One region of the Flavobacterium sp. GT3P67 genome, then DNA from elsewhere that is predicted to be linked to it. Evidence: riboswitches for the same ligand, from Rfam matches in the RefSeq annotation. Region 1 holds a riboswitch; each other region holds the start of a gene.

Region 1 (11,346 bases):
AAACCATTCAGTTGCCAGTAAAATTGAAATTAAAACCAATAACCAAATCCAATCAATCAAAGGAGTTTTAGTAATAATGTTCTTCTGTATCGCTTTATATTCCTCATTTTCTAAAAGCGTTTTAATCAACACATCTACTTGATCCGAAAAATACGCTTTTCCTTGTGTTTGTGTGGCTAATTGAGTCAATTTCTCCACATCGGGATTGACAAATTGCTTTTCGATATCAAAATCAAGAATTTCAAAACTACTGGAATATGTCGTTTTAGAATTTAATTCTTTTACGGTAAACGCATAAGGACCGGCTTTAAGTCCGTCAAGATTGACTTTATAGGAATTATTTCCTTTTAATAAATCGTAATTTTTCGTTTGCTTGGTTTTGGTATTTGTTACCGCAATAGTCAAACGCGCTTTTTCATCAAACTCATAATTTTTATTGAAAAATTGCGCGGTTATTTCAATGGGTTCACCTGAATTATAGAAACTTTCATGTTCAACCACTAATGATTTTTTAGAATTATTGGAAGCCAAAAACTGAATGATCTTATCCATGAAAATATCATATTTTTCAAATGATTGAGTATTAACATGTGTTTGCAAGCGCCATTTCCAACTGTTTTCTCCCAAAAGATAAGCAGTCCGTCTGCCTTGATTTTCTGTAAAAGCCAGCAAAGGTGCATTCGTGTCTATAGTTCTAATTTTGGATGAAAGCAAAACAGAAACAGCTCCTTTTGTTGTTACTGTTCCAAAAGTATTTTGTAAAGGTGGTAAATTTTCAAACCCGATATTGTCAGCTGCAAACAAATTAAACTGCGCATTGAAAACCGACAAATAATCTTCTTTTTGTCCGCTCATTTTAAAGTTCAAATTATCCTGCTGTTGATTCAGAAAATTGAAATCAGTGTTATTTCCAGTAATAATAAACGTATTGATTCCGGCACCTTTATTATTCTCAAAGATGGTTTTAAATTCGGTTGTCGGTTGGTACAAAATCAAAACGTTAAAATCTTGTAATGCCTTAATATCATTCGGCTTAATAATAGTTACTTTACGTTGTATATTGGACTCAATGGCTCTTTTTAGCGCCCCTAAATCAGGATGATTTATAGCAGATACAATAGCAATATTTGTTTTTTGGTCAATAACTTCAACCGCAAAATTCTTGGTATTATTATACGTATTTTTTTCTTTTTCTTTCGATGAAATAGTAGCTTTAAAAATCTGTAATCCAATTTTATCAGCCGGTAAAAGTACGCTTACAGTTGCCGTTTTCTTGGATGGAGAAAAGGTAATAGATTGTTTACTGAATACTAAATTTCCTTGTGAAATAATAAAATCGGCCGTTATGCTTTTAGTTCCTGAATACTGAAAGAAAGCTTCTACAGGAAATTTATTCTTGTGAAAAGCGTATTTATTAACGTTCAGTTGATTGATTTTGAAATCTAAAAAAGTCGTTGTATCGCCTACAATTACTGGATATACTTTATTTACAGCATCAAAACTGTAGACATAATCATTCCCGGAAGTTTGATTTCCATCTGTAATTAAAACTGTTGGATAGATTGCGTTTTTATAAATGCTTTTTAGATTTTTGGCAACAACATCAATATTAGTTTGGGTTCCTTTAAAATCAAATGTTTCTATAGGTTCAAAATCATCTGAAAACTGATACGATTGTACATCGAATTTCTCTTGTAAATTCGAGTTTGATTTTATTTTATTATACAATTCCAATGCTTTTTCATTCGCATTCAAAAAAGAAATGGAACTCGAATTATCAACAACAATCGGCAAAGGTGTTTTTACGGTTTCAAGCGTATTTTTGGTTAGTATTGGATTAATCAACAATAACAAAATTCCAAAAATGGATGAAAAACGCAAAAAAGCCAAAAACCAACCGATATTCGATTTGTTTTTGGCTTTATAGATATATTGAAAAAATGACAAACCGCCAGCTATTAGTAAAGAAAGAAGTAATAATAGTAGCGTGTTTATTGTCATTTATTTTTGATTAAAATATTTAAAAATTGAAAGATTAAAAAATTAATAAGTAGTTCAAAAATCTTTAAATCTTTGAATTCTTCAATCTTTTAATTAAATATTAAGTAAGCATTCCTCCACAAACATTCATAACTTGTCCCGTTACATAAGCACTCATGTCTGAAGCAAAGAAAAGACATGCATTGGCAACATCTTCAGTCGTTCCACCACGTTTCAACGGAATTCCGTCTCTCCATCCTTTAACAACATCTTCGTTTAATTTAGCGGTCATTTCTGTTTCTATAAATCCTGGAGCAATTACATTACAACGAATATTACGAGATCCTAATTCCAATGCTACTGATTTTGAAAACCCTATGACTCCCGCTTTAGAAGCAGCATAATTAGTCTGTCCTGCATTTCCTTTCACTCCTACTACTGAACTCATATTGATTATAGAACCAGAACGTTGTTTCAGGAAAGTACGTTGAATCGCTTTGGTCATATTAAAAACGGATTTCAAATTGACATCAATCACTTTGTCAAAATCTTCTTCGGACATACGCATCAAAAGGTTGTCTTTAGTAATTCCGGCGTTGTTTATTAGAATATCAACCGTTCCGAATTCAGCCAAAACAGCATCAACAAAAGTTTGCGCTTCATTAAAATCGGCAGCATTTGATTGATATCCTTTGGCTTTAATTCCAAGAGCGTTCAATTCATTTTCTAATGCCAAAGCTGATTCTACAGATGAACTGTAGGTGAATGCAACATTTGCACCATGTTTTGCAAAAACTTCAGCAATTCCTTTTCCAATTCCGCGACTCGCACCTGTAATTATGGCTACTTTTCCTTCTAGTAATTTCATATTCTATCGTTCGTTTGTATTTTTTTTTATAAGACAAATATAACAATTCAATTCAAAAATTTTATGCCAAAAGCTTAAACTTTCAAAAATCTATTTATCAATTTATCCCAAAAATTACTGTAAATGGCAATTAAAGTAACTAAAAATAAAAATAAGAGATACCAAGCATTACTGATTAAATCTAAGAAATTCAGTTTACCATTGGCAAAACTTAAAATCAACAAAACTTGCGCGCCATAAGGCAAAATCCCCTGAACAATACAAGCAAAAATATCCAGTAAAGTTGCCGTTTTTTTGGAGCTTAAATTATATTCATCATTAATTTCTTTGGCAATGGCTCCTGTGATAACAATGGAAACGGTATTATTGGCGATAGCCATATTAGTAAAACTCACTAAGGTTCCAATTCCCATTTGAGCCGATTTCTTGTTTTTTATTCTGGATTTAATTTTGTGAATGACAAAATCAATTCCGCCTGCTTTTTCTACCAATGCCGCTAAACCACCAGTAAGCATGGATAACAAGAATATATCGGTCATGCTCGTAAACCCTTCGTATATTTTTTGTGCAAATACTAAAATGGTAAAATCAGCACCAACAATTCCAATAATCCCTGCTACCACAATTCCGATTATTAAAGTAGTGAAAACATTAATTCCAATTATGGCAAGGACAATCACTAACAAATAGGGCAAAATAGTGATTAGTTCGTAGCTCGATTTTGGAATAGCGACAGCCGTAACTTCCGAATTTAATCCTAAATAGAAAAGTAAAAAAATGGTAATTACCGAAGCCGGAAAAGCGATAAACAGGTTTGTTTTAAATTTATCTTTCATTTCGCATCCCAAAGACTGAGTAGCCGCAATGGTTGTATCTGAAATCATCGATAGATTATCGCCTAACATGGCGCCTCCCAATAAAGAACCTGCAATTAATGCGAGTGGAGAACCGCTTTTTTCCGCAAGACTCACTGCAATTGGTCCTAATGCCACAATAGCCCCAACCGAAGTTCCTGTAGCAGTCGAAAGAAAAGAAGCAATCAGGAAAATTCCTAATGGGAAATAAGCCACATCAATATTGTTGATTCCTAAATTCACCACCGAATCAACTCCTCCCATTGCTTTAGTGAGAGTGGCAAAAGCGCCTGCAAGCAAATAAATTAAACACATGGTTATTATTTTGCTTTCGCCACAACCGGAAATCAAAGTATTTACCTTGTCTTGTGTAGCTTGTTTGAAAAGCAAAAAAGCAGCAATAATCCCTAATAAAACCGCTACTGGAGAAGGGAATGCATAAAAATCATTAAGCCAAATTCCAGCTCCTAAAAAAGTTAAAATAAAAATAAATAACGGAAGTAATGCCAGTGCATTTCCTTTTTGTTGTGTTTTCTTTGTCATAAATAATGGTATAAGATGAATCCATTACCACGACAAACAAAAAACCAAAATATAAAAATGATTAAAACAACATTTTTTCCAAAGGATTTGGCTTATCGTTTTAGCACCTTGCTTGTTGTTGCAGGTTGCTATCCTATTAAAGGATTCGTGATAACGGGTGCAAAAGTAATTAATTATTTATGAAATAATTTGAATTTTATTCAAAATAATAATAATTCAAAAAAAAGCGCCACATAAAAATGTAACGCAATTATAATTAAGATACTGAAAAACAGACTTTAAATAATTAAAAAGCTACATTCCATTTTGGCAATCTTCCATTTTCGTCAAGGAAGTTTTGTAAAACTTGTCCTTCTACAAATGTTGGGATTATTTTTGTTTTATCATTAAATGTTTCATACCAAACCACTTCAAGCGTGCTGATATCTTCGATTTTCATTTGTGCAGGCCAAGAATATTTTCTTCCAGTTTTAGCAAATTGATGTCCTTCAACAATTTTATCTTTCAAGCCACCATTTTTAATTTTCAAAGTTCCGTCATTTTGAACGGTTCCAGTAGAACCAACCATAATCAACTCTTTTTCCTCCCCTACTGAATACACTAAAAATACTCCAGATCCTTCTGAAGCATTACAAACTTCTGCTAGACTATCCTCTGTGGTAAATGAAAACTGATTGGTAACTTTGAATTTTTTTAACTCTTTGTACATGTTATTTTATTTTTATTTGAACTGGCTTCGACAAAAAAATACCCCACAAATTCGTGAGGCCCATTAGAAACCATTCGTTTATGTTTACTCTTATTAGGATTACATCTGAAAAACAGCTGCATTTAATAAAGTGCAAAGATATTTCTTTAATTCAATTTATAATAAAAAAGCCCCACAAATTGTGAGGCTTTTAAAATATTTAATCAAAGCTTAGATTAACCTAAAACTTCTTTTACTTTTTTACCAATTTCAGCTGGAGAATCTACTACGTGAATACCACATTCTCTCATGATTTGTTTTTTAGCTTCAGCAGTATCATCTGATCCACCAACGATAGCACCTGCATGTCCCATTGTACGTCCTACTGGAGCGGTAACTCCTGCAATGAATCCTACAACTGGTTTACGGTTACCATCCGCTTTGATCCAATGAGCAGCATCCGCTTCTAATTGTCCACCAATTTCACCTATCATTACGATACATTCTGTTTCTGGGTCATTCATCAATAATTCAACTGCTTCTTTTGTAGTAGTTCCGATGATTGGGTCTCCACCAATACCAATTGCAGTAGTGATTCCTAATCCTTGTTTTACCACTTGGTCAGCTGCTTCGTACGTTAATGTTCCAGATTTAGAAACAATACCAACAGTTCCTTTTTTGAAAACAAAACCTGGCATAATACCAACTTTAGCTTCACCCGGAGTAATTATTCCTGGGCAGTTAGGTCCTATCAATCTAGCATTTCTTTCTTTAACATAACTATTTGCTTTTATCATGTCAGCAACAGGAATTCCTTCAGTAATTGCAATAATTACTTTAATTCCAGCATCTGCAGCTTCCATAATCGCATCAGCAGCAAAAGCTGGTGGAACAAATATGATAGTCGTATCAGCTCCTGCTTGTTCTACAGCATCTTTTACAGTGTTAAAAACTGGTCTGTCTAAGTGAGTTGTTCCCCCTTTTCCTGGAGTTACACCACCAACAACGTTAGTACCGTACTCAATCATTTGAGAAGCATGGAAAGTTCCTTCGCTTCCTGTAAAACCTTGAACAATTATTTTGGAATCTTTATTGACTAAAACACTCATGATATATTTTTTATGTAGTTTTTAAAATTGTTATGCAAAAGTATAAAATAGTAATCAGTAATCAGTAATCAGTATTCAGTTTTTTGATACTAAATTATGATAATTGACTCATTTGATACCCTCGAAATAGTTTATTGTCTTTTATTTGCCAAATAACCATAAAATGCGCCAATAACATTTCTTCTCTTGGATTCTCAATCGTTTTCACAAAATGAGAGTATCGTACCGAAATGGTATCATTTTCACTTACAATATGACTAATTCTAACTTTAGATCGAACGTATGCTTTACTTAAATCATTAGATAGATTTAATAAAGAATCGTAATTCAATTGAATCAATCCCTTACTGCTTTTCCATTCAACGATTACTTCAGGATGTAAAAAATCTTTTATGATTTCGCTATCTATAAGAGCATCTGATTTGTAAAATTTCTGAACGATTTCTTTAGCAGACATATTATTTTAGTTTATTTAGAATTTCTGGTATCTTCTTGATATTAGCCAGTTGTTTCAATTTTTCTCTTGATTCTTCAATTGGAGTACCAAAATAAGACTTTCCTCCTTCTACTGATTTTGTAACTCCGGTTTGACCAAGAATAACTGCCTTTGCTCCTATCGTGATTCCGCTGGTGGTCCCTACTTGTCCCCAAATAGTAACTTCGTCTTCAATAATGACACAGCCTGCAATTCCGGTTTGTGAAGCAATTAAACATTTTTTTCCAATAACAGTGTCATGGCCTACATGCACTTGATTATCAATTTTTGTGCCTTCGCCAATAGTTGTATCGCCAGTAACTCCTTTATCAATCGTACAAAGAGCTCCAATTCCAACATTGTCTTTAATAACCACTCTTCCACCTGAAAGTAACTGATCGTAACCTTCGGGACGTTTTTTATAATAAAAAGCATCGGCACCAAGAATGGTTCCCGCGTGAATCATTACATTATCGCCAATTACGGTGTAGTCATAAATCGAAACATTAGAATGAATCAAACAATTCTTTCCAATAACAACATGATTACCGATAAATGTATTTGGCTGTATTACAGTTCCTTCACCTATAGAAGCTGAAGTAGCTATTGAAACATTCGAAAATTGAAATGGCTTGAAATAGTTTGTTAATTTATTAAAATCTCTAAAAGGATCATCTGAAATCAACAACGCTTTTCCATCCGGACAAGCTACATTTTTGTTAATTAAAACAATAGTTGCTGCTGAATTTAATGCTTTGTCATAATACTTAGGATGATCTACAAAAACAATATCGCCTGATTCAACAACATGAATTTCATTCATTCCAGTCACTGGAAATTTTTTATCACCAACATATTCACAGTCGATGATACTTGCAATTTCTTCTAAGCTATGTGTTTTTTGGAATTTCATTTATTTTGTGTTCAGTGTTTAGCAATCAATGTCCAGTATATCTCATTACTGAGCACTGATTACTGTCAGCTATTCCTTAACTCGTTCCATATAAGAACCTGATGCAGTATCAATTTTAATTTTATCACCTTCATTAATAAACAAAGGGACATTTACAGTTGCACCCGTTTCAACAGTTGCTGATTTTGTTGCATTTGTAGCAGTATTTCCTTTAATTCCTGGTTCTGCGTAAGTCACTTCAAGAATAACAGATGCTGGCATATCTACAGAAAGAGGTAAATCAGTCTCTGTATTGATACTTACCATTACATTTTCTCCTTCTTTCAATAAATCTGGTGAATCTAAAATATTTTTATTTAAAGTAATTTGTTCGAAAGTTTCTGTATTCATAAAATGAAAATCATCTCCTTCTGGATATAAAAACTGAAATTTATGGTTTTCCACTCTAACTTCTTCAATTTTATGACCAGCTGAAAAAGTGTTGTCCAATACTTTTCCGTTAGTCAAACTTCTCAATTTAGTTCTAACAAAAGCAGGACCTTTTCCTGGTTTTACGTGAAGAAATTCAATAATTTTGTAAATATCGTTGTTGTATTTAATACACAATCCGTTTTTAATATCTGATGTAGATGCCATTTTTTTGTTTATTTGTTGATTCGTTTATTTGCTAATTTGATTAACGACTTATTCTTAATAATTTCCAGAATATCCTTTCATTACTCCTCTTGATGAATTTCGAATAAAATCAATGATTTCATCTCTTTCCGGTGTCGCTTCCATCTCTGCTTCAATAATACCCAAAGCTTGGGTTGTATTGTAATTTTTTTGATACAAAATTCTATAAATATCTTGAATTTCTTTGATCTTTTCAGTTGTAAAACCGCGTCTTCTTAATCCAACAGAGTTAATACCAACATACGACAAAGGCTCTTTTGCTGCTTTTGTGAAAGGCGGAACATCTTTTCTTACCAAAGATCCGCCTGATATCATGGCGTGATCTCCAATGTGGATAAATTGATGAATTGCTGCCAATCCGCCAATAACCGCAAATTTACCTACGGTAACGTGACCAGCCAAAGCTACTCCGTTTACAATAATAGCATTATCGCCAATGTGACAATCGTGAGCTATATGTGCTGTTGCCATTACCAAACAATTATTACCTAAAGTAGTTTGTCCGGATGCAATTGTCCCTCTATTGATCGTTACACATTCTCTAATCGTACAATTGTCTCCAATTATTGCCAAAGAATCTTCTCCTCCAAATTTTAAATCCTGTGGAACCGCCGAAATAACTGCACCAGGGAATATATTACAATTTTTTCCAATTCTCGCGCCTTCCATAATGGTAACATTCGAACCTATCCAAGTTCCGTCCCCAATAACTACATTATTGTGAATGGTTGTAAATGGTTCTATGACAACATTTTTGGCGATTTTGGCGCCTGGATGAACATAGGCTAGTGGTTGATTCATCAGCTATTTTTTATTTTTTTATTTATCAGAATACAAACGTCAATCTCATTTTTTCAAATGGAGGATTTTAGTTTTAATCTAAATCTATTGTTTTTTGGCAATTTGAGCCATTAATTCTGCTTCAGCAACTAGTTTTCCATTTGCGTAAGCATTTGCTTGCATGTGACAAATTCCTCTTCTGATAGGAGTAATTAAATCACACTTAAAAATTAAAGTATCACCAGGTAATACTTTATGTTTGAATTTGACATTGTCTATTTTCATAAAATAAGTCAAATAATTTTCTGGATCAGGAACGGTACTTAATACCAGAATCCCTCCTGTTTGTGCCATGGCTTCTACAATTAAAACACCTGGCATAACCGGAGCTTCAGGAAAATGACCAACAAAGAAATTTTCATTCATTGTTACATTTTTCATCCCCACAACATGAGTTTCTGACATTTCGATGATTCTGTCAATCAATAAAAACGGTGGTCTATGAGGAAGAACCGCCATAATTTTATGAATATCCATTAAAGGCTCTTGATGCAAATCATAAGCAGGAACATGATTTCTTTGTTCTATTTTTATGATTTTAGCCATTTTTTTGGCAAACTGTGTATTCACAAAATGACCTGGTTTATTGGCAATTACCTTCCCTTGAATTCTTGTTCCAATTAAAGCTAAATCACCCACCACATCAAGCAGTTTGTGTCTTGCCGCTTCATTTGGGTAATGCAACGTAAGGTTATCTAAAATACCATTTGGTTTAACGGTTATTTCGTCTTTTCCAAAAGCTACTTTTAAACTCTCCATGGTTGATGCAGAAATTTCTTTGTCTACATAAACAATGGCATTATTTAAATCGCCTCCTTTTATCAAACCGTTTTCTAACAACGATTCTAGTTCATGTAAAAAACTGAAGGTTCTTGACTCAGATATTTCAGTTTTAAAGTCAGCAATACTTTTCATTGTAGCATTTTGAGTACCTAGTATTTTAGTACCAAAATCCACCATTGCAGTAACTGAATAATAATCGTTTGGCATTACCAATATTTCACTGCCAGAAGCTTCATCTGTAAAAGAAATAACTTCTTTTACTACATATACATTTCTTTTAGCGTTCTGTTCTTCTATTTCTGCTTTTTCAAGCGCTTCAACAAAATATTTTGAAGAACCATCCATAATAGGAAGTTCAGAAGCATTCAATTCAATGATTACATTATCTAAATCACAACCAATTAGTGCTGCTAAAACATGTTCAGGCGTTTGAATTTTTACGCCTAATTTTTCTAAATTGGTTCCTCTTTGCGTGTTTACAACATAATTCGCATCTGCTTCAATAATAGGTTGTCCTTCCAGATCTACTCGAACAAAAGTAAAACCATTATTGACTGGAGCAGGTTTAAAAGTCATTTTTACTTCTTTTCCTGTGTGTAATCCAACTCCAGTTAGCGAAATTTCTGTTTTGATGGTCTTCTGTTTAACCATTGTTTCCATTTTTTTGGTTTAATATTTGTTTTTTTAATTCTTCTATTTCTGCAACAATTTTAGGCAAATTCTTGAAATGAACATACGATTTACTGAAATCATTGTATCCAAATGTAGGGCTTCCTTGCAAGATTTCATTATCTTTTATATTTCGTCCCACACCTGATTGCGCTTGGATTCGAACATTATTACCAATAGTTAAATGTCCTGAGATTCCAACTTGTCCGCCAATCATGCCACTTTTTCCAATTTTTGTAGAACCTGCAACACCCGTTTGAGCGGCAATTACGGTGTTCTCACCAATTTCAACATTATGCCCAATCTGAATTTGATTGTCAAGCTTCACTCCTTTTCTGATAATGGTAGAACCCATTGTAGCCCTATCAATAGTTGTACAAGAGCCTATATCTACATTATCTTCAATAATTACATTCCCTATTTGTGGAATTTTAGTATACGTCCCGTCAGGATTTGGTGCAAAACCAAAGCCATCCGCACCTATTATAGCTCCAGAATGAATGGTGCAATTATTCCCGATTACGGTCTCCGAATAGATTTTTGCGCCAGCGAATAATATTACATTATCCCCTATTATGACATTATCTCCAACAAAACAATTAGGATATATTTTTACATTTTCACCCAAAACTACATTCTGTCCGACATAACTAAAGCTACCAAGATATAAATTATCTCCGTATTTTACACTTTGTGACAGGAAAGAAGGTTGCTCTATTCCACTTTTATTCAATTTCACCTGATTATAAAACTCTAATAATTTAGAAAATGCCGCATACGCATCTTGCACTTTTATTAATGTGGTAGTTAAAGGTGATTCCGGTACAAAAGTCTCATTAACAATTGTTACTGAAGCTTTTGTGGAATATATATAATTAAGATATTTAGGATTTGATAAAAAAGTAAGCGATCCCTCAGTGCCTTCTTCGATTTTTGACAATCTAAAAAC
Region 2 (11,346 bases), on a different contig from region 1:
GATGTGAATTACAATTTCAACGATACATTTTTAGGATTGCATTATAAGATTTTGAGCGGAAAATTCACTTTTACACCAGGAGTGAGTCTGCACAGTTACAACATGACAAATGAGCAATTAGGAACCAATAATAGTCAAAATTTCTTCAGAGCATTACCGGATTTCTTGGCGATTTATCAAATCAAAAAGTCGGAAACATTAACCTATAATTTTTCATACACCAATAATTTCAGCGATATAAACCAACTTGCCGAAGGATTTATTTTCTCAAATTACAACAGTTTGACAAAAGGAAACCGGCTTTTAGAAAACGCTACGGCACAAGTACATTCGTTACGTTACTTTAAATACAACATGTTTAATTTTGAAAACATAACCGCTTTTGTCAATTATTCCAAAAGAGTCGATGCGATAAAAACCAGAGCTATATTCAACGGAGTAAATCAAACATCATCTCCTTTCAACTCTGATTTTGCAGATGAAACGCTGTCAGGAAATGGTTCTTACGGACGTTCTTTTTTGAAGAATTACAAAGCCTCTTTGGGAGTTTCTCTAAATTGGTCTAAGTTCAATAACATTCAGAACAATGTGTTGTCAACAAACGAGAGTTTTACCCAAAACTATACATTGAAAGCGTCTACGAATTACAAGAATATGCCCAATCTAGAGTTGGGGTATAATATTGTAACCAACGATTATAATAATGCTACTTTTTACACGGAAAAGCCTTTTGCAAGACTGGATTATTTCTTCTTGAACAGTTTTTCATTCGTAACGGAGTATGAGTTTTATCATTATTATAACAACACTAAAACGGTCAATAATGAATATGATTTTTTAAGTGCCAGTTTGATTTATCAAAAGAAGGGCAGCAAGTTAGAATATAAAGTAAGCGGAACGAATTTGTTGAACACAACCTCGTTAAATGATGATAATTTTAGCCAGTTTGCAACCAGAACTTCGCAATATACAGTACAACCGCGCTATGTGATTTTTTCTTTAAAGTATAATTTGTAGTAGATTTGCCAGAAGATAAAAGGCCTTTGAAGGTCATTCTTCAAAGGCTTTTTTTTAGTTTTTAATTCCCAATAACACTTTGATTTGGAACTGATTTACCGTTTTTTTATTTCCTTTTCTATCTCCACTTACGTTTATATAGTATATTAAAATTGTGTATTTAGGAGTTTCAATTTTTTGTGTAATCTTTTGGTTCCAATTTTCATTTTTGTCGAAAGCAGGAGTTTGGTTTACAAAATCCACAATCTTCAACGGAACAATGTCCTGGTTGATTTGTAAGTCTACTCCGTATTCTTTTTTAGTAGAAATAATGGAGTAAGACTTATTGTCGATTTTTACACATTCGTTACATTCTAAATCTTCAGTATTCAAAATGGAAAAAGACACATCATACCCTTGAATGTTTTCAATATTTTGATTGTTGTTTTCGTAAAAATTATAAAAATATTCTTTGTTGTTTTTTCCTTTTTGGTCGTATGGAGAGCGATAATCGAGCCCCAATGCTTCCATGATTTGGGAAGAATTTGGATTTTTGTCCTTTTTAATCAGAGCAGTTAGTTTGTCTTTTGTAAATGGAAGAAGTACTTCTGAACCATAGTTCTCTTCTAAGAAATCAACAATACTGCTTAAATCTTGTTCTTGTTCGAAAGTGAGTTTTTCCTTTTCTATTTTTTGCAAATAGGACTCAAATCTGGAAAGCTGACTGTTTTTGGATATTGAATCTGCACTTTGCGGTCCAAGAATGGTAAGCAAAGCTGTTATGCACATTGTGATAGGAATGAACTTTATTTTAGGTTCTTTTTTGATTATAAAATAGGCTACTACAATCGTTAACCAAATTGATAATGCCAATACATAATAGCGTTCATGCGTAAATCCATAGAGATGGATTCTATATAAAATAGCCCAAAACAACAATCCCAATAACGGGACTAATAAATAATAAAACCAACGGTTAAAGGTTCGCATCCAAAGATTTCCAGTTTCTTCGGCAATAGGATGTACGAGTAAAAAAGAGAGTATACCAAAGATGGCAAAAACCAAAACGAGATTAGAAACCCAACCCACAGGCAAAGAAAGTGTGACTAAGATTTTAGTTTCATAACAAATCAAAATCACCAAGTAAATACTGATTAATGGAAGTAATACATATTGAGTGAAATTTTTAAGCCCTTTTGGATATTTTAAAATAAGTGGGGTCGATTCATTGCTGATTTCAGGAACGCCGGATAAAAAGAAAATAGTATTAAATATTCCTGCGATGATGAAAAATAAGTGAAGATATATTTTGTCGTAAAAATCCACATTGAATAAATGATGTATCGCTAAAATAGCCAAAGACAATCCGGAATACAGCACAACGCTATACAAGCCAGCGGTTAAAATACGCAGGAAAAGTTGTTTGTTAAATTCCCAAAATTCCTCTTGGTTGTAGATTTTTGATATAAAACCCGCAAACGAAACCAATAGATGTAAAGCAATGTTAAGTATTAAAAATTGTATTGCTTCTACATCTGTAATTTTATCCGAAAAACTAAATACAAAAGCAGTTACTAATCCACCAAGAATCAAACTGATTAAAAATCGAATCCAACTATTCTTTTGAGTTGCGGCGAAATATAAACTAACGGAAAGAAATAAAACCAAACACAGCGAGCAACACATGATGCTTTTAGTATAAAAATTCTCCATTGTATCATTTCTTTCCTCTGAGAGTGAAATTGCGAATACCGTCCCTAAAATCGTCAGTATGGTTTCTAGAGGGAATCTGAAAATGGTTTTTTGTGAAGCTAGTAATACGCTTTGGAAAGAAGGGAATTTAGCCATGATTTTGGTAAGTTTTTTTTTACTAAGTAAGGAAAAATACCGCACATAGCCAAACAAAAACCCCGAAGTCTGCAATTGCAGAATTCGGGGTTTGATATAAATCAGATTTAAATTTCTATGGTTCTAAAACCGGAATTACAATCCAAATGCTGTTTTAACTTGGTCAACGAAATCTAATTTTTCCCAAGTAAACAATTCAACAGTAACTGTTTTTTCGTTTCCACCTGGAGCAGAAAAAGTTTTAGTAACTGTTTCTGGAGTACGTCCCATGTGCCCATAAGCAGCAGTTTCGCTGTAGATTGGATTTCTTAATTTCAAACGTTGCTCAATAAAGTAAGGACGCATATCGAAAATAGCTTCTACTTTTTTAGCAATTTCTCCATTGGTCAAATTTACTTTTGATGTTCCGTAGGTGTCGATAAAAATACCCATTGGTTTAGCAACTCCAATTGCATATGAAACCTGTACTAAAATCTCGTCAGCAACACCTGCTGCAACTAAATTTTTAGCGATATGACGGGTAGCATAAGCAGCACTTCTGTCTACTTTACTTGGGTCTTTTCCAGAGAATGCACCACCACCGTGAGCCCCTTTTCCACCGTAAGTATCCACAATGATTTTTCTTCCTGTCAATCCAGTATCTCCGTGTGGTCCCCCAATTACGAATTTTCCTGTTGGATTAATATGGTATTGGATTGCATCATTGAATAAATGAGCATGCGTTGGATTTTTTGCAATAATCCTTGGAATCAAAATTTCAACGATGTCTTTTTTGATTTTTGCAAGCATTGTTGCTTCTTCGTCAAAATCATCGTGTTGTGTCGAGATTACAATAGCATCAATACGAGTTGGCTTATTGTCATCACTATATTCTAAAGTTACTTGAGATTTTGCATCTGGACGCAAATAGGTAATTTCGTTATTTTCACGTCTTAAAACAGCTAATTCCTGTAATAATTTATGAGATAAATCAAGTGCCAAAGGCATATAATTTTCTGTTTCATTTGTAGCATAACCAAACATCATTCCTTGGTCACCAGCACCTTGTTCTTCAGGATTTTTTCTGTCAACACCTTGATTGATATCAGCAGATTGTTCGTGAATAGCAGAAAGAATTCCACAAGAATTGGCTTCAAACATGTATTCGCTTTTTGTATAACCAATTTTTCTGATTACGTCACGAGCGATTTGTTGTACGTCTAAATAGGTATTTGATTTTACTTCACCAGCCAAAATTACCTGGCCAGTAGTCACTAAAGTTTCACAAGCTACTTTTGAGTCAGCATCAAATGCCAAAAAATTATCAATTAATGCATCCGAAATTTGATCTGCAATTTTGTCTGGATGTCCTTCGCTTACAGATTCTGACGTAAATAAATAGGCCATAATAATTATTATTTTAAAATTAAGCGAGAAAAAATAATTGCTGAAAAGGACTAAAGAAGAGTTTCTGCTTTAGCATTTTTTCTACTGAAAATTTTTCAGTATTCACAATGAATTGATTTCATTATGAAGAGGTTGCAATCAGTTCAAATTTTTCCTCTTGTATTCGGGTGCAAAGGTATGAAACCATTTTGAATTGCAAATTAATCTTAACTTTTTTTTGCTGATAAATCTTTTCATCTGCTTATATAAATATATAAAGAGAGTGTGGGGTTCATTTTTCTTTGTATTTTTTTTGAAACTTATTTGGAAAATTCAAAAATAGTTAGCATATTTGTTATAACAAAAAACAAAAGATGAAATTTAATGTGTGTAATATGTATAAAGCCATTCAGGAAAAATCCTGTGGGTCGTCTATTGCTTAAATTTAAATTAAAATTTATATAGCAAAAGCCTCCCAAGAAAATGAGAGGTTTTTTTTTGAAATCTATTTAGCTGAAAACAAAACAATATTAATTATAGAATGAATAACCTGAAAATCCAGAATACAAATAATTTTAAAGTCAAAAATATGATTTGTGCCAATGCCATTATGTGCATTCGTGTCTGTTGATTCCAAAAGTATAAGTTTATAACACAACTTAAAAACCCCTTTTGGATACGTATCTAAAAGGGGTTTTTCGTTCAGATTAATTTGCAAGTATAAAAATATTTCAGAATTCAAAAATAATTTAAAACATAACTAACAACGTAAATTCGAAGATTATGAGCACAACAAAACATTTCTCAAAGACATTTCAGTTACTGAAAAACTTTAGTTTCAGGACCAAAACAAAAAAGGAAAACGATTCAAAAAATGAATTGACGCATCCAAGATTTGAAATATCAAAAAATGATCCTTTGGCACAAAAAACAGTGCCGAGGTCATTACTATTTCAAATGTATTCAAAAGAAAATGAAGAACTTTTTATTTAATAAAGGGATGATATTTTAGCTTTTGATTCTTCGATAGTAAATCTCAAATTATGATTCCGACGAAAGATAAAACCATAGTATAGTGTTTTCTCTTTCGTCGGGATAATGATTATACGTACGATTTTTTCAAGTCAATTTGCAATAAATCAATTAGAACCAATTTGATAAAAATTTGGTTGTTTAAAAAAATAGTAGTTAATTTGTGCCATTAAGTTCAAAAACGTATTGAAATGTTATAAAGAAAGGCAGAGGGATTAGACCCGATGAAGCCTTAGCAACCCTTCGATTTATCGAAGAAGGTGCTGCATTCTACCTTTATTCTGAATTATTTCAGAATCTAAAGGAAAGATAACACAAAGAATTCTTCTAGTTCACTTCTAGCTTTCTTTCTAATATTTCCAGACACAAATCAAAAATCATAAAAGATTTGAAATTGGAAAATAAACCAACATCTATTACATTACAAAATTTCACCACCGAAAGTGGGGCTTTTTATGCTGCCTTAAACTTAAGTTTTCAAGTTTTTGGACCGGCTTTACATACAGGTCCCATCGTTTTGGTAAATCATGCATTGACTGGAAATTCCCAAGTTGTGGGAGATAACGGTTGGTGGAATGATTTAATTGGAGTGCACAAAACCATCGATACCAATAAATATACGATACTGGCTTTTAATGTTCCAGGCAATGGTTTTGATGATGCTATCATTGAGAATTATTCGGATTTTAATACCAGAGATATTGCCAGAATTTTTATTGAAGGCATTCATTTTCTTAAAATAGAACGACTCTATGCTATTATTGGCGGTTCTGTTGGCGGAGGAATTGCTTGGGAACTGGTGGCTTTAAAACCAAAAATCACGCAACATTTAATTCCTATTGCAACCGATTGGAAATCGACGGATTGGTTAATTGCCAATTGTTTTTTGCAGGAACAAATCCTGAAAAATTCGTCAAAACCTATTGAAGACGCTCGGATTCATGCCATGCTTTGCTATCGAACTCCAGAATCTTTTACTGCAAAATTTCAGAGAACCACAAATGAGGAATTAGCCATTTTTAATGTAGAAAGTTGGTTGGGTCATCATGGCAAAAAGCTTCAAAAACGTTTTCAAATTTCGTCTTACAAAATGATGAATCAACTCTTGAAGACGATAGATATTACCAGAAACAGCGATTCATTTGAAGAAATAACGTCAAAAATCGAAGCTGATATTCATATTATCGGCATCAACTCAGACTTGTTTTTTACGGCAAATGAAAATAAAGCAACTTACGAGGGATTAAAAAAATATAAAAATAATGTCACCTATCAAGAAATTGTTTCCATTCACGGACACGATGCTTTTTTGATAGAATACAAACAATTAGACAATTTGCTTGCTGCTATTTTTTAGAAGCAACACAACACAACACACAAAATGAAAATATTAAAATTTGGAGGTAAATCTTTATCGAATGGCGACGGAATAAATAAGGTAGTTGCAATTATTACAGATAAAGTAAATCAAGGAGAGCAAATTGCTATTGTAGTATCGGCACGTGGAAATGCTACTGATGAGTTGGAAGAAATTTTGGATATTGCTTCTAAAAATGGAAATTATAAACCTTTATTTGAGGATTTCAAAAAATACCAACAAGACGATTACCAAGAGGTAGATTTGTCTGAGGAATTCAATGTTTTAGAAAAATTATTCGAAGGCGTTAGTTTAATTGGCGATTACAGTAATAAAATTAAAGACCAGATTTTATCAAAAGGAGAATTGCTTTCTGCAAAATTATTGACGGCTATTTTGGTTGAAAATGGAATAAATGCCCGTTTTGCCGATACGCGAGAATTGATAAAAACCGATTCTAAATTTGGTGATGCACAACCTTTGGAACAAATTTCTAAGAAAAATGTAATCAATTATTTCAAACAAAATAACGGAACAACCGTGAACATTGTTACGGGTTTCATTGGTTCTAATAACAATAATGACACAACCACTTTAGGAAGAAATGGCAGTAATTACACCGCTTCTTTGATCGCGAATTACTTAAATGCGGACGAATTACAGAATTATACACACGTAGACGGAATTTATACCGCAAATCCTGACTTAGTGCTTGATGCTAAAAAAATTGACCATTTGACTTTTAACGAGGCAAATGAGTTGGCTAATTTTGGCGCAACAATTCTTCATGCAAAGACCATCATTCCTTTGTTGGAAAAAAACATTCCGCTTCGTATTTTGAACACATTCAATCACGAAAATAAAGGAACATTAATCACATCTAATTCTAGCAAAGAAGGAATTAAAACACTTTCGGTACTTGAAAATGTATCATTAGTAAATCTGGAAGGAAGAGGATTGCTGGGGAAAACTGGCGTTGATGCCCGTATTTTCAGAGTAATGGGAGACAATGATATTAGCGTAAGCATCATTTCTCAAGGTTCTTCAGAAAGAGGGATTGGTTTGGTAGTTGCCGCTGATAAAGCGACTAAAGCAATGATTGAATTAGAAAAAGAATTCGAAAATGATTTCTATTCAAAAGATGTGAATAAAATCACGGTTACCGATAATGTTTCGGTAATTTCTATCATTGGCCAAGATTTGAGTACGTTTCATAAGCCTTACACGGCGTTGATAAAAAATAAAATTGTCCCGATTCTTTTTAATAATACGGTCACAGGGAAAAATGTGAGTTTGGTTGTGAAAAAATCGCAACTGAACAAAGCCTTAAATGTGATTCACGGGGAGATTTTTGGAGTTTCAAAGAAAATCAATATTGCTATTTTCGGACATGGATTAGTGGGCGGAACATTGATTAACCAAATATTAGAATCCGCCGCTACTATCGAGAAAAGAAAAGACATTAAACTGAATGTTTTTGCTATTGCGAATTCAAGTAATGTACTTTTAAATAAAAACGGCGTTACTCCAAATTGGAAAAATGAAATTCAAAACAATGGCTTTTCTTATACTATCGATGATGTAATTGCTTACGCAAATGAGCATCATTTGGAGAATTTAATTGCGATTGATAACACGGCAAGTGTCACATTTGTTGAAAATTATATTCCTCTGGCAGAAAGCAGTTTCGATTTGATTTCATCTAATAAAGTAGCCAATACATTAAGTTATAGTTTTTATAAAAAATTGCGAAAAGTACTGGCCGACAATCAAAAGAGTTATCTCTATGAAACCAATGTTGGAGCAGGATTGCCGTTGATTGATACGATTAAATTATTACACCTTTCAGGAGAAAATATTACGAAGATTAAAGGCGTTTTCTCTGGAACATTGAGTTATTTGTTCAATAATTTTTCTGCCAAAGACGCTCCGTTCAGCGAAATATTGAAGGAAGCAATTGATAATGGATATACGGAGCCTGATCCAAGAGAGGATTTGTGTGGGAATGATGTAGGTCGAAAATTATTGATTTTGGCTAGGGAATTAGACTTGCAAAATGAGTTTGAAGAAATCAACATTCAGAATTTAATTCCGGAACATTTACGCGAAGGTGATGTTTCTGATTTTCTTAATAAACTGACGGAGTTTGATCCGATTTATGCTAAAATAAAAGCGGAACAAAAACCAAATCACGTGTTGCGATATATAGGTGAATTGTCAGGCGATTTGCAAAATGACAAAGGAAATCTGGAAGTGAAATTAGTTTCAGTGCCATCAGATACGGCTTTGGGTGGATTGAAAGGTTCTGATTCTTTCTTCGAAATTTACACGGAATCGTATGGTGACAGACCAATTGTGATTCAAGGTGCAGGCGCAGGATCAGCAGTAACGGCGAGAGGTGTTTTTGGAGATATTTTGAGATTATCGGATAAAGGTTAGGGATTTTAGATCGCAGATTTTAGAATTTAGATTTCAGAATAAAAATAATTGTTGAATCCGCGTTTGGAAATCCGCGTCATCAGCGTTCAAAAAAGATAACAATGAAAATAACACTTAACAGAGTAAACGACAATTTCCACTTTGAATTAAAAAATGAACGTGGTCATATTGTAAATGTAGATAGTCGTCCGGAATTTGGCGGAAATGATATGGGAGCAAGCCCAATGGAATTGGTATTAATGGGTGTTGCAGGTTGTAGCGCGATTGATATGATTTCGATTCTAAAGAAACAACGTCAGGAAATCACGGCTTTCAAAGCTGAGGTTGAAGGCGAACGCGTACAAGTAGGAGAGGCAAAACCATTCAAGGATATTCACATAGTGTTTTATTTGGAAGGCCCAATCAATGAAGAAAAAGCAGCTAGAGCCGCACAACTTTCTTTTGAGAAATATTGTTCTGTTTCAAAAACATTGGAACCAACCGCAACCATACATTATAAAGTAGTTTTGAACGGAGTTGAATTGGCGTAAAGTTAAATTCACGAACTTTTAAAACTTTAATTTAAAACAATAAAGAGTCTTTTTTATAGAAAGATTACAAGGGGAATCTCTGTGAAATAACTCTTTGAAAAACAATAACAATGAACGAACAAGAATTTGGTTTTGAAACACAAGCCATACGTACCCAATTGGAAAGAACCCAATTTCAGGAACACTCTGTGCCTTTATACTTAACCTCTAGTTTTGTATTTGAAGATGCTGAAGATATGAGAGCGTCTTTTGCTGAGGAGAAAGATCGAAATATTTATAGCCGATACAGCAATCCAAATACCAACGAGTTTATAGATAAAATTTGTAAAATGGAAGGTGCTGAATCGGGTTTTGCCTTTGCCTCTGGAATGGCGGCTGTGTATTCAACTTTGGCGGCTTTGTTGAACTCAGGAGACCATATTGTTTCGGCAAGTAGTGTTTTTGGAGCGACACATTCATTGTTTATCAATTATTTTCCAAAATGGGGAATTGAAACATCTTATTTTAATATCGACAAGCCCGAAACCATTGAAAGTTTGATAAAACCTAATACAAAGATTCTTTTTGCAGAATCTCCAACCAATCCAGCGGTAGATATTATCGATTTGGAACTGTTAGGTACTATTGCCAAAAAGCATAATTTGATTTTGATTATTGACAACTGTTTTGCTACACCTTATTTGCAGCAACCGATAAAATGGGGAGCACATTTGGTGGTGCATTCAGCAACAAAATTAATAGATGGTCAAGGTAGAGTTTTAGGTGGAATTACAGTTGGAGATGCCGAATTGATCCAAAAAATCTATTTATTTTCTCGACTTACCGGCCCTTCCTTATCCCCATTTAATGCTTGGGTATTATCAAAAAGTTTAGAAACTTTGGCGATTCGTTTAGATAGACATTGTGAAAATGCCTTGAAAGTGGCTGAGTTTCTGGAAAGTCATCCTCAGGTTAATAAAGTGAAGTATCCTTTCTTGAAATCGCATCCGCAATACGAAATTGCTCAAAAGCAAATGAAATTGGGAGGAAACATTGTCGCTTTTGAAATAAAAGGCGGTCTTGAAGCTGGAAGAAACTTTTTGGATAAATTAAAACTATGCTCTTTATCACCAAATTTGGGAGATACCAGAACGATTGTAACGCATCCGGCTTCTACAACGCATAGTAAGTTATCAGTTGAAGAACGTTTAGCAGTCAGTATTACTGATGGTTTAGTTCGTGTTTCAGTAGGATTAGAAACCGTGGGAGATGTGATTGCTGATTTAGAGCAGGCACTTTCGTAAGGATTTTTAGTATGTAGATTAACGATTTTTGATTGCAGATTTTCTGTTCGATAATAATCGTTAATCTTCATTCACTATTCTTAATTCAAAAAGTATATTTTTGTTGCAATCAAAAATCGTTAATCTCCAATCTTATATTTTTTAAAATGCTTTCAAAAAAAACAAAATACGGAATAAAAGCGTTGTCATTTTTGGCTCGTCAAGAGAATCAAATCCCGGTTCCAATTGCGGATATTGCAAAAAGTGAAAACATTTCGATTAAGTTTTTGGAGAGTATTTTATTACTCTTGCGTTATTCTGGTTTTTTAGGAGCCAAAAAAGGAAAAGGCGGAGGATACTACCTGATAAAAGATCCAAAAGACATTAATATGGCTCATGTCTATCGAATTCTTGAAGGGCCAATCGCACTTTTGCCTTGCGTAAGCCATAATTTTTATGAAAAATGTGACGATTGTGTTGACGAGGCCAATTGTTCGGTTCATAAACTAATGACTGA
Region 3 (11,346 bases), on a different contig from region 1:
TTTTATCGATCAAAGCGTAATTCGGTATTATCGGTCCTGCAATAGAGTTTTCTATCGCCATAACCGCCTGATCTGACTTACCTGATAACAAGCTGTCAACCAACTCTTCAAACGACAAACATTCATCAACAGCTACATTCTGATTGAAATATTCCTGTGCCACCTGATGATGAAAAGAACCCGTTATGCCTTGTATTCCAATTATTTCATTCATTTTACAAACTTTTAAGCAAAAAAAAATCCCGATTTGCATCGGGATTGTATATTTATATTATCAATTTAATTTTATAATTAAATAACCATACAACAATCCCTTTCAACTTTCCAGAAGAAATAATAAGAGTTGCTAAAATAAAATCGGTTATTCAACATGATGTTGTTTTTTGTATTAATTTCTATGCAAATGTAGAACATATTTTAACCCAACCAAAAAAAACATTTGATTATATGTAACAAAAAAAGAATTCTTTGTTAAAACTACTTTTTATTACAAAATACCTAAAAAAGAGACTTCTAACTTGCCACTTATTACCGATTTCTAAATGCTTTTTTCAACTAATTCTAACTCAAAAAGCATTTAAGTGGTTAAATTTGCCGAAAGCCATTTTTTTCCCTCCGCAATTCGGGTCACTACCATTGCCGAAACCAAATCTCCATTCGCATTCAATAATGTTGCCATAGGATCCACTAAGGTTCCCACAATCATCGCTGCTGGCAACGCTTGTTCCATAGGAAATCCATAAACGGTTATCGCCAGAATTTCTCCTATATAACCTCCGTTTGGAATTCCACCCTCGACTACCGAAACAATTACAGTAATTCCTAAAGCCATCAGTAAGGTCTCAGGATCCGTAAAATCTTTACCAAACATGGCAAAAATAACCGCAATTTTTATAATGGACGACATACTCGAACCATCTTTATGCAAAGGTGCACCGAGTGGAATAACTACATTCCTGATATGACTCGGGATATTCATTTTTTCTGCTCCTTCCAAATTGGCAGGAATTGTCGCAATGCTGCTGCAGGTTCCCAATGCCGTTAATGAAGGCGTAATATTATTTTTCCAAAATACTTTAAATCCTAATTTTCCTCCAGCTATAAAAGCGTACAAACTAAAAAATACGACAAAGTAAAAAGCGCAAACTGCATAATAAAGTCCCAACGGTTTTGCATAAGCGCCAAATAATTGCGGTCCAAAAATTCCAACTTGATACGCAAAATAAGCACCCAAACCTATTGGAGCTGTTTTCATGATTATGTGTAGCAATTGCTTCATCACTTCATTTCCTGAATTTAGGAACCTACTGAAATCTTTCCCTTTTTCACCCGAATGCAAACTGGAGAATCCTATTAAAAAAGAAAATATAATGAGCGCCAACATATTTTTACGAGACAAAAGTTCAAAGAAGTCACTTGCGGTAAGCAACTGGGTAATTTGTGAACCCGCAGAACTTTCCTGAATGCTTTCTAATGGAATTTTAGAAATGATAATATCTTGCTGAATGGGAAATAACAATACCCCAACAATCATCAAAATGGCTGAAATCAATACTGTACTTAAAAATACGCCAATGACAATTACAAACAATTTACCGAGTTTCTCTGATTTTTCTAAATTGGCAATCGAAGATGCAATCGTAAAAAAGATCAATGGAATGATTGCTGTGAACAATAAATTCAGAAATATATCGCCCAAAGGCTTAATCACTTCTACTCCTTTTCCAAAAACTAAACCCAATATACTTCCTGCCAGAATACCGCCAAGTAGCAATAAAATGCTTTTGTAGTTTTTCAAGAAACTGCTCGATTGTGTATTTTTCAAATTCATTTCTATATAGTTTATGGTAAATATATAAATCTAATGCAGAATATCATCTCGTTTTGTAAAACTTTGATAAAGGACTTTTTAGTTATTGGGCTACAAAAAACAATAAATCAAGAACAATTCTGTTTACTTTTGCAACAAAATATATTCCATGTCAATAGAAGTAAATAATATATCCAAAAGCTACGGTGCCCAAAAAGCACTGGATAACATTTCATTTTCCATTAATAAAGGAGAAATCGTTGGCTTTTTAGGTCCAAATGGAGCCGGGAAATCGACTTTAATGAAAATATTGACAACTTATATCAATGCCGATGAAGGATCAGCATTGGTAAACGGACACGATGTAAACACTCAACAAAAAGCCGTGCAACTTTCCATTGGCTATTTGCCGGAACACAATCCGTTGTATTTGGATTTATATGTACGGGAATATTTGGCTTTTAATGCCGATGTCTATAAAGTATCCAAATCCCGTATCGAAGAAGTAATTCAACTGACCGGCTTAAGTTCCGAAAGTCATAAAAAGATAGGACAATTATCCAAAGGATACCGTCAACGCGTAGGTCTGGCCAATGCTTTATTACACAACCCAGACGTTTTAATTCTTGACGAACCAACAACTGGTTTAGACCCAAACCAATTAATGGAAATTCGCAATGTTATTAAAAACGTAGGAAAAGACAAAACCGTTTTTCTATCTACGCACATTATGCAGGAAGTCGAAGCGATTTGTGACCGTGTTATTATCATCAACAATGGTAAAATTGTGGCCGACAAAAAACTAGACAATTTGATTTCTGAAAATAAGGAGCAAGTTATCGAAGTAGAATTTGATTATAAAATCGAAGAACAAGCCATTGCTAAAATCGAAAATCTTACTTCTTATAAAAATACGCACGATATGATTTGGGAATTGACTTTCAAAGCGGATAAAGACATGCGTCCAGCCGTTTTTGATTTTGCAACAGCAAATGGTTTGAAAACATTGCAACTGAATCAGAAGAATAAAAATTTGGAAGCGGTTTTTAGAGAGATTACGAAGTAGTTTCCAACTAAAAAAAGCTCGTTTAAAATGAATTTAAACGAGCTTTTTTTATGAAATACGATTGGAAATTAAAAAACCTTACTTGCGATTTGTCTAATATTCTCTGATTTCCCCATAGAATAATAGTGCAAAACGGGAACACCGGCTGCTTTAAGTTCAAGCGATTGTTGGATTGCCCATTCAATTCCCACTTGTCTGATATCGGCATTGGTTTTGCACTGATCCACGGCATGAATCAAATCTTCGGGTAAATCAATTCTGAAAATTTGAGGTAATATTTGCATGTGTCTTTGTACCGCAATAGGTTTGATTCCTGGAATAATAGGTACTGTAATCCCCATTTCTCTTGCTCTTGCAACAAACTCAAAGTATTTAGCATTGTCAAAAAACATTTGTGTTACCACATAATCGGCACCTGCATCTACCTTTTCTTTCAATCTTTTTAAATCGGATTGTAAGGATGGTGATTCTAAATGTTTTTCTGGATAACCGGCAACACCAATACAAAAATTGGCTTTATTATCAACATCCATAACATCATGCAGGTATTTTCCACAATTCAATTGGTTGATTTGTTTCACCAAATCAACTGCAAAATCATTCCCTCCTTGTTTCGGAATAAAATATTGCTCGTCTTTCATCGCATCGCCACGCAAAGCCATCACATTATCAATTCCCAAATAATGACAATCGACCAATAAATACTCCGTTTCTTCTTTGGTAAACCCTCCACAAAGTACGTGCGGAATAGTGTCTACATTGTATTTGTGCTTAATAGAAGCACAGATACCTAATGTTCCCGGACGCATTCTAGTCAGTTTTTTATCCAATAAACCATTGCCTTTATCAACGTAAATATATTCTTCGCGAGAAGTCGTTACATCTATAAAAGGAGGTTTGAACTCCATCAACGGATCAATATTATCGTATAATTCCTGAATACTTTTCCCTTTTTGTGGCGGAATAATTTCAAAGGAGAATAATGTTTTCTCTTTTGCGTCTTCTATATGTTGTGTTACTTTCATCTTAAGTCTTAAAGTTTGAATGTCGAATGTCGAAAGTCACGTCCTTTGGACTTTATGACTTTTGACTTCATGACTAATTTAATCTGCTATATTCGGATTCAACCATTTCATGGCTACTTCTGTCGAAACGCTTCTACGTTTGGCGTAATCAATAACTTGGTCTTCTTTTATTTTTCCAAGTCCAAAATACCTACTTTCCGGATTTCCAAAATAATAACCCGATACCGAAGAAGCCGGCCACATCGCCATGCTTTCCGTCAAAGTAACTCCTATTTCCTTTTCCACATTCAGTAATTTCCAAATCGTAGGTTTTTCTAAATGGTCAGGACAAGCCGGATAACCAGGTGCCGGGCGAATTCCTTTGTAATCTTCAGCAATCATTGCCTCAGTACTTAAATTTTCATCAGATGAATAACCCCAAATTTCTTTACGGATTTTTTCGTGCAAATATTCGGCAAAAGCTTCCGCAAAACGATCTGCCAATGCTTTCACCATAATCGAATTGTAATCGTCTAAATCCTTTTCGAATTCAGCAGCCCATTCGTCAACTCCAAAGCCTGTTGTTACACAAAACGCACCCATATAGTCTGTTTTACCACCGTCTTTCGGTGCAATAAAATCAGATAAAGCAATATTTGGAGCTCCTTTTGTTTTTTGTGATTGTTGACGCAGCGTTAAGAATTTCTCCAAAACTTTTCCGTTTTCGTCACTCAATTCGATATCATCGTCATTGACTTGATTCGCTGGAAAAATCCCGTAAATCCCTTTGGCAGTTAACTTCTTTTCTCTCAAAATCACTTCTAACATTTCTTGCGCATCTGCAAAAACTGACGTTGCTTGTTCTCCTACTACCTCATCCGTTAAAATAGCCGGGTATTTTCCGAACAATTCCCATGTTCTAAAAAATGGGGTCCAGTCAATATACGGAACCAAAACATCCAAATCGACTTCGATGGTTTGTTCTCCAATTATATTTGGTTTTACAGGAGTAAAATTCTCCCAATCCAATTGCAATTTATTTTTACGAGCTTGCTCAATGGTCAAGAAATTTTTGTCGCGCGAACGGTTCAAAAACGTCTCTCTAAACGCATCGTATTCTGCTCGAATGTCGCTTGCGTATATTTTTTTATCCTTGTTCAATAAACTTCCAGCAACCGTTACGGCTCTCGAAGCATCATTAACGTGAATAACCGTTTCTCTATATTGTGGCGCAATTTTAACGGCTGTATGTGCACGCGAAGTCGTTGCTCCTCCAATCATGATTGGGATTTTAAGTCCTCTTTTATCCAATTCCTTGGCGAGATAAACCATTTCGTCCAGTGACGGCGTGATCAATCCGCTCAACCCAATAATATCTACGTTGTGTTCTATGGCCGCTGCAATAATTTTTTCGGGAGGCACCATTACGCCCAAATCTACAATCTCATAATTATTACACGCCAATACTACCGAAACAATATTTTTACCAATATCGTGTACATCGCCTTTTACGGTTGCCATCAGGATTTTTCCATTTCCTTGCTTGTCACCTGCTTGTTTGCTAGCTTCTATGTAAGGCAACAAATAGGCTACGGCTTTTTTCATAACTCGTGCTGATTTTACTACTTGTGGCAAAAACATTTTACCGGAACCAAACAAATCACCCACAACATTCATTCCTGTCATTAAGTTGATTTCGATAACTTCGATGGGTTTTGTGGCTGCCAATCGAGCTTCTTCAACATCTAGTTCTATAAAGGCATCAACACCTTTTACAAGGGAATGCGTAATTCGTTCTTGAACGGTACCCGAACGCCATTCTTGAACCGCTTTTTCATTGCTCTTTACATCTCCTTTTACATTTTCTGCAAAGTCCAATAATCTTTCCGTGGCATCATCACGACGGTTTAGAATTACATCTTCAACATGTTCTAATAGATCTTTTGGAATTTCGTCATAAATAGAAAGCATTTCCGGATTCACGATACCCATAGTCATACCATGTTGAATCGCATGATATAAAAACACCGAGTGCATCGCTTCCCGTACCGTGTCATTTCCTCTAAACGAAAACGAAACATTACTTACACCTCCACTAATATGTGCATGCGGAAGATTTTCCCTAACCCATTTAGTCCCTCTAAAGAAATCTAATGCATTCAGGCGGTGTTCTTCCATTCCTGTCGCAACTGGAAATATATTCAAATCGAAAATAATATCCTGCGGTGGAAAACCAACTTTATTCACCAAAATATCATACGACCGTTGGCAAATTTCTACCCTGCGTTCGTAATTATCAGCTTGTCCCGTTTCATCAAAAGCCATAATAATTGCCGCAGCACCATAGCGCTTAATCAATTTGGCGTGATGAATAAATTGTTCTTCGCCTTCCTTCAAAGAAATTGAGTTTACGACACTCTTTCCTTGCACTACTTTTAGACCCGCTTCGATAATATCCCATTTCGAGCTATCAATCATGATGGGAACTCTGGAAATATCTGGTTCTGCGGCAATTAAATTCAGGAATTTTGTCATGGCATATTCGCCATCCAGCATTCCTTCATCCATATTAATATCGATAATTTGTGCGCCACCTTCCACTTGCTCTTTAGCTATGCTGAGTGCTTCTTCGTATTTTTCTTCCTTGATTAATCGAAGGAATTTTCTAGAACCTGTTACATTCGTTCGTTCGCCAATGTTAACGAAAACGCTGTTAGGCGTAATTATTAAAGGTTCTAATCCCGATAATACAAGGTTTCTTCTTTTCTCTGCGTGTGCCATTTTTGTTTTATTTTTACCGCTAATTCACTAATTTTTTTTCAAAAACAAACGTTCCATTCGTGAATTATTGGTTATAATTTAGACGCGATACATCTCGTCTTTACTACATTGTTGCTGTTGATACTCTAGGTTTATACTCCTTTGCTATATCAGCAATCAACTTGATATGTTCTGGTGTTGTTCCGCAACAACCGCCTATGATATTTACTAAATTATCGTCTAAATATTCTTTGATAAAGGCCTGCATTTGCTCCGGCGTTTCATCGTATTCTCCAAATGCGTTGGGCAATCCTGCATTAGGATGTGCCGATACATTGAATGACGTATTATGCGCCAAGGTTTGTAGGTACGGTTTCAACAAATCGGCTCCCAAAGCACAATTAAACCCTACGCTCAACAACGGAATGTGCGAAACCGAAACCAAAAAAGCTTCTACAGTTTGACCCGAAAGTGTTCTCCCTGACGCATCCGTAATCGTTCCAGAAACCATGATTGGAATATCGATATTGCGTTCGTCTTTGACTTCTTCTATCGCGAAAAGGGCAGCTTTGGCGTTTAAAGTGTCGAAAATAGTTTCGACCAATAATAAATCACAGCCACCATCCATTAAAGCTTCCACTTGTTGTTTGTAAGCAATTCGTAAATCATCGAAAGTTACGGCTCGGTAACCTGGATCGTTTACGTCTGGTGACATGCTCGCCGTTCTGTTTGTTGGGCCTATTGAACCTGCCACAAAACGAGGCTTGTCTGGATTTTTTGCTGTAAATTCATCGGCTACTTCACGGGCAATTCTTGCCGATTCGTAGTTGAGTTCGTAAACATATTCTTCCAGATAATAATCGGCCATACCGATGGTGGTTCCAGAAAAAGTATTGGTTTCAACGATATCTGCTCCCGCTTCAAAATAGGCGGCGTGAACCGCTTTGATGGCTTGCGGTTGCGTGAGTGACAATAAATCGTTATTCCCTTTTAAGGAATGCGGAAAATCTTTGAAACGCTCTCCTCGAAAATCTTCTTCGGAGAAATTGTAACGCTGTAACATGGTTCCCATTGCTCCATCGAGAATGAGTATGTTTTTTTTGATGGCTTCTTGAATACTTGACATTTTTATTTTTTTAATTGTTGTGTTCTAATGGTTAAAATAAAACCAAAAAATCACAAATTTTTTCTCTTTAGTCCCGATTACTTCACATTGCTTCCATTTTTCATAGGAGTTCAGTGAACTACGTTTGAAGTGGAAATCCTTTTTGTTTTTTTTCTTTAAAAAACAAAAAGATTGCAACGTAAAGCGGGAACTCTATTGGCAAAAATGCGCCAATTGTTCGCTCTAAAAAAAATATCGATATGTTGTCAGGAAAAGGTTTGAGAAATACTAAGTGAGTATTCGTGTGTTATCTATCTTAGATACTGAAACTGGTTCTGTATAAAGTAGAATGTAGCACCTTCTTTAAAGATAAAGGGTTGCTAAGGTTTCATTGGGTCTTTCCCTCCGCCTTTCGTGATAACTTTCAATAAATATATGAACAGTGCAAAGTAAAGACATAGCGCTAATACTTGCAAGTATTAGCGCTATTTTTTTTTAAAAAGGATTTTCGAATGATGATTAACGATTTTTGATTTCAGATTTATGTGACATCCTAAATTCTAAAAATCAATTTTCTCGACAAATAAAATAGTTCGTCTTATTTTAAAATTCTGCAATCAAAAATCGTTAATCTACAATCTTAAATTATTAAACTATGGCTTTGACCACGGCTTTTGGAGCTTCTTTACGAGTTCCGTCAAATCCGTCAACACCAGAAACTGTAGTGTATTTCAATACATATTTCTTACCCGGGTTGATGATTTGGTACGCTGCCTGACACATTAAAGTCGCTTCGTGAAATCCACAAAGAATCAATTTTAATTTTCCTGGATATGTATTTACGTCACCAATGGCAAAAATTCCAGGAATGTTCGTTTGATAATCCAAAGCATTATTTACTTTGATGGCATTTTTTTCAATGTCCAATCCCCAATCTCCGATAGGCCCTAATTTTGGTGTTAATCCAAAAAGCGGTATGAAATAGTCTGTAGGAATGGTTCTGTGCGCTCCATTTTCCTCAATGTCTATTGATTCTAAATGCTCCGCTCCATTCAGACCAACTACTTCTGCCGGTGTGATCATTCTTATTTTTCCTGAATTTTTCAATTCCTGTACTTTTTCTACAGAATCTAAAGCGCCTCTAAATTCATTTCTTCTGTGAATCAAAGTCACTTCGGAAGCAATATTCGACAAGAAAATACTCCAGTCTAAAGCAGAATCACCACCTCCGGCAATTACCACTCTTTTGTCTCTGAATTTCTCCGGATTTTTGATAAAGTATTTAATTCCTTTGTCTTCGTAAAATTCAATGTCTTCGATCAATGGTTTTCTTGGTTCAAAACTTCCCAAACCACCAGCAATCGCAACAACCGAAGCATGAAATCTTTTCCCTTTATTTGAGGTTACAATAAAACTTCCGTCTTCTTGTTTTTCAATGGTTTCGGCACGTTCTCCCAGCGTGAATCCCGGTTCAAACTGCTTGATTTGTTCCATTAAATTATCAACCAAATCTCCGGCTAATACTTCCGGAAATCCCGGAATATCATAGATTGGTTTTTTTGGATATAATTCAGATAATTGCCCGCCAGCTTGAGGCAAGGCATCTAAAATATGACATTTCAGTTTTAATAATCCAGCTTCAAAAACTGCAAATAAACCTGTTGGTCCGGCTCCTATAATTAATATGTCTGTTTTAACCATTTTTTTATTCTTTATATGTGTAATTATGCTAAACTATTTTACTGCAAATTAACGATAGATTTTTACTGCTTTAAATGATAAATATCATTCGTTATTTTGCGATGCTTTTATTCTTTATTTTTTAACGCTTCGGTAATTTCATTCATTTTTTGCACTTTTTCTTCGAAATTTCCTTTCAGCGTTTTGCGATATTCATTTAGGTTTTCGACCATTTTATTAATATCGTCCGGAATTATTTCTTCGAAAAACTCTCGTAATCTCTTGGCTGTTGTCGGTGATTTTCCGTTTGTCGAAATCGCAATTTTCACATTTCCTTTGGTTACAATTCCACCCAAATAATAATCACATAAATCCGGTGTATCGGCAATATTACAAATCAAGTGTCTTTTTCGAGACAAATCAAATACTCGTTTATTCACTTTCAAATCATCAGTACAAGCAATAACCATATGCCGTTTCTTCAACATTTTTTTCTTGAACTTGGCTTTAGTCAATTTCACCGAAGGATGTTTTTCGACCAACTCTTCCAGTTCTGGCAAAAACTTTGGCGCCACCACCTCAACATTTGCATTTGGACTGGATTTTAACATAAATGATAGCTTTTCCAAACCCACATTTCCTCCTCCTACAATAAGTACATTGAGGTTGTGCAGTTTTAAAAAAATAGGATATAATTCATTTCTTTCCATAATCCTCTACTCAGCCTCACCAAAGGAAAGGAATCCGAGTTTTGTTAATTGTTATATTAATTCTTTTGAAATAAATTCTTCGTAAAACCCTTTCAATTTATTACTTTCTCTTACTACTTCCCCAATAACAATTATCGCTGGCGAACTTAATTTATTCTCAGTAACAACTTGTTGAATTGTATCTATAGTCCCGACACCTATTTTTTCATCTGACATAGTTCCGTTTTGAATGACCGCTACGGGAATTTCCCCTTTGGATTCCTTTTGAAATAATGCTATAATTTGTTCCAATTTACTCATCCCCATCAAGATCACCACTGTTGCCGAAGACTGTGCTGCCAAGGCAACATCGTTCGATAATTTTCTGGCGGAAGTCGTTCCGGTAATTACCCAAAAACTTTCGGACACTCCTCTTTTGGTCAAAGAAATCCCTTGATAAGCGGGAACTGCAATCGATGATGAGATTCCAGGAATAACAAAGGTAGGAATTCCAAAGCTTTCTACATACTCTATTTCTTCGCTTCCTCTTCCAAATATAAATGGATCACCGCCTTTTAATCGAACCACATTACCATACGTAAGCGCATTATCCACAATCAACTGATTGATTTGATCTTGCGAATATTCATGACAGCCTTTTCTTTTTCCAACAAATATTTTAATGGATTTCTTTGGCGCATAAGTCAATATTTCCTCATTGGCCAAAGCATCATACAAAACCACTTGAGCTTCGGCAAGTGCTTTTGCGCCTTTGATGGTAAGCAAATCAGGATCTCCCGGACCTGCTCCAACTAAGGTTACGAATGGTTCTACTTTATTTCTCATCTGCTAAATCTTTTGCTCTATACGATTCTATATTTTCAAAAAAGGCTGCTGCTTCTTGAATGTATTTTTGTGCAAATTCCCCCGAAGGTTCATTTTGGTTGATTTGATATACCAAATCTCTTAACGAAGACTCCAATACAATTTTATTGGTTTCAATAAAAACAGTATCAAACAAATCGATAATTCCTGCGTGATTATTGGTCTTTTGATTTTCGGCAAGCAATAATGCTTTGGCACCATTTACAAAACCGGCATATGCTAAATAAATAGCATCTGCCCATTTTTTATCATCAAAAGCTTCTTGTGCAAACGTTAATTTATCTTTGGCTTCCAATAATAAAGTCGCTACCAAATCAATTACAACTCCGGCACATTCTCCTACTCCA

What was found. A riboswitch is a leader RNA that binds a small molecule or an ion and turns the genes downstream of it on or off. The one in region 1 is predicted to bind S-adenosylmethionine.
Region 2: linked by a shared signal. The riboswitch ahead of E0H99_RS04275 (alpha/beta fold hydrolase) and the one ahead of E0H99_RS15760 (Na+/H+ antiporter NhaC family protein) in region 1 are both predicted to bind S-adenosylmethionine.
Region 3: linked by a shared signal. The riboswitch ahead of E0H99_RS04340 (homocysteine S-methyltransferase family protein) and the one ahead of E0H99_RS15760 (Na+/H+ antiporter NhaC family protein) in region 1 are both predicted to bind S-adenosylmethionine.

Annotation. Positions count from the first base shown of each region.
Region 1 covers NZ_SMLF01000011.1:92,253-103,598, forward strand. Annotated here, with positions in the region: gene E0H99_RS15750 (hypothetical protein) at 1-2,001, opposite strand, end outside; gene fabG (3-oxoacyl-[acyl-carrier-protein] reductase) at 2,102-2,848, opposite strand; gene E0H99_RS15760 (Na+/H+ antiporter NhaC family protein) at 2,923-4,245, opposite strand; SAM-I-IV-variant riboswitch at 4,308-4,404, opposite strand; gene E0H99_RS15765 (hypothetical protein) at 4,532-4,954, opposite strand; gene sucD (succinate--CoA ligase subunit alpha) at 5,170-6,042, opposite strand; gene E0H99_RS15775 (nuclear transport factor 2 family protein) at 6,137-6,499, opposite strand; gene E0H99_RS15780 (UDP-3-O-(3-hydroxymyristoyl)glucosamine N-acyltransferase) at 6,501-7,430, opposite strand; gene efp (elongation factor P) at 7,500-8,066, opposite strand; gene lpxA (acyl-ACP--UDP-N-acetylglucosamine O-acyltransferase) at 8,121-8,906, opposite strand; gene E0H99_RS15795 (bifunctional UDP-3-O-[3-hydroxymyristoyl] N-acetylglucosamine deacetylase/3-hydroxyacyl-ACP dehydratase) at 8,991-10,379, opposite strand; gene lpxD (UDP-3-O-(3-hydroxymyristoyl)glucosamine N-acyltransferase) at 10,372-11,346, opposite strand, start outside.
Region 2 covers NZ_SMLF01000001.1:985,921-997,266, forward strand. Annotated here, with positions in the region: gene E0H99_RS04255 (carboxypeptidase-like regulatory domain-containing protein) at 1-1,017, shown strand, start outside; gene E0H99_RS04260 (DUF4153 domain-containing protein) at 1,072-2,844, opposite strand; gene metK (methionine adenosyltransferase) at 2,980-4,230, opposite strand; gene E0H99_RS04270 (hypothetical protein) at 4,993-5,202, shown strand; SAM riboswitch class I at 5,433-5,557, shown strand; gene E0H99_RS04275 (alpha/beta fold hydrolase) at 5,636-6,598, shown strand; gene thrA (bifunctional aspartate kinase/homoserine dehydrogenase I) at 6,623-9,037, shown strand; gene E0H99_RS04285 (OsmC family protein) at 9,139-9,567, shown strand; gene E0H99_RS04290 (trans-sulfuration enzyme family protein) at 9,678-10,850, shown strand; gene E0H99_RS04295 (RrF2 family transcriptional regulator) at 10,997-11,346, shown strand, end outside.
Region 3 covers NZ_SMLF01000001.1:1,003,178-1,014,523, reverse strand. Annotated here, with positions in the region: gene E0H99_RS04365 (prephenate dehydratase) at 1-214, opposite strand, end outside; gene E0H99_RS04360 (dicarboxylate/amino acid:cation symporter) at 578-1,831, opposite strand; gene gldA (gliding motility-associated ABC transporter ATP-binding subunit GldA) at 1,980-2,876, shown strand; gene metF (methylenetetrahydrofolate reductase [NAD(P)H]) at 2,945-3,901, opposite strand; gene metH (methionine synthase) at 3,980-6,661, opposite strand; gene E0H99_RS04340 (homocysteine S-methyltransferase family protein) at 6,765-7,766, opposite strand; SAM riboswitch class I at 8,050-8,169, opposite strand; gene E0H99_RS04335 (NAD(P)/FAD-dependent oxidoreductase) at 8,394-9,446, opposite strand; gene E0H99_RS04330 (bifunctional precorrin-2 dehydrogenase/sirohydrochlorin ferrochelatase) at 9,554-10,135, opposite strand; gene cobA (uroporphyrinogen-III C-methyltransferase) at 10,187-10,960, opposite strand; gene E0H99_RS04320 (HEPN domain-containing protein) at 10,950-11,346, opposite strand, start outside.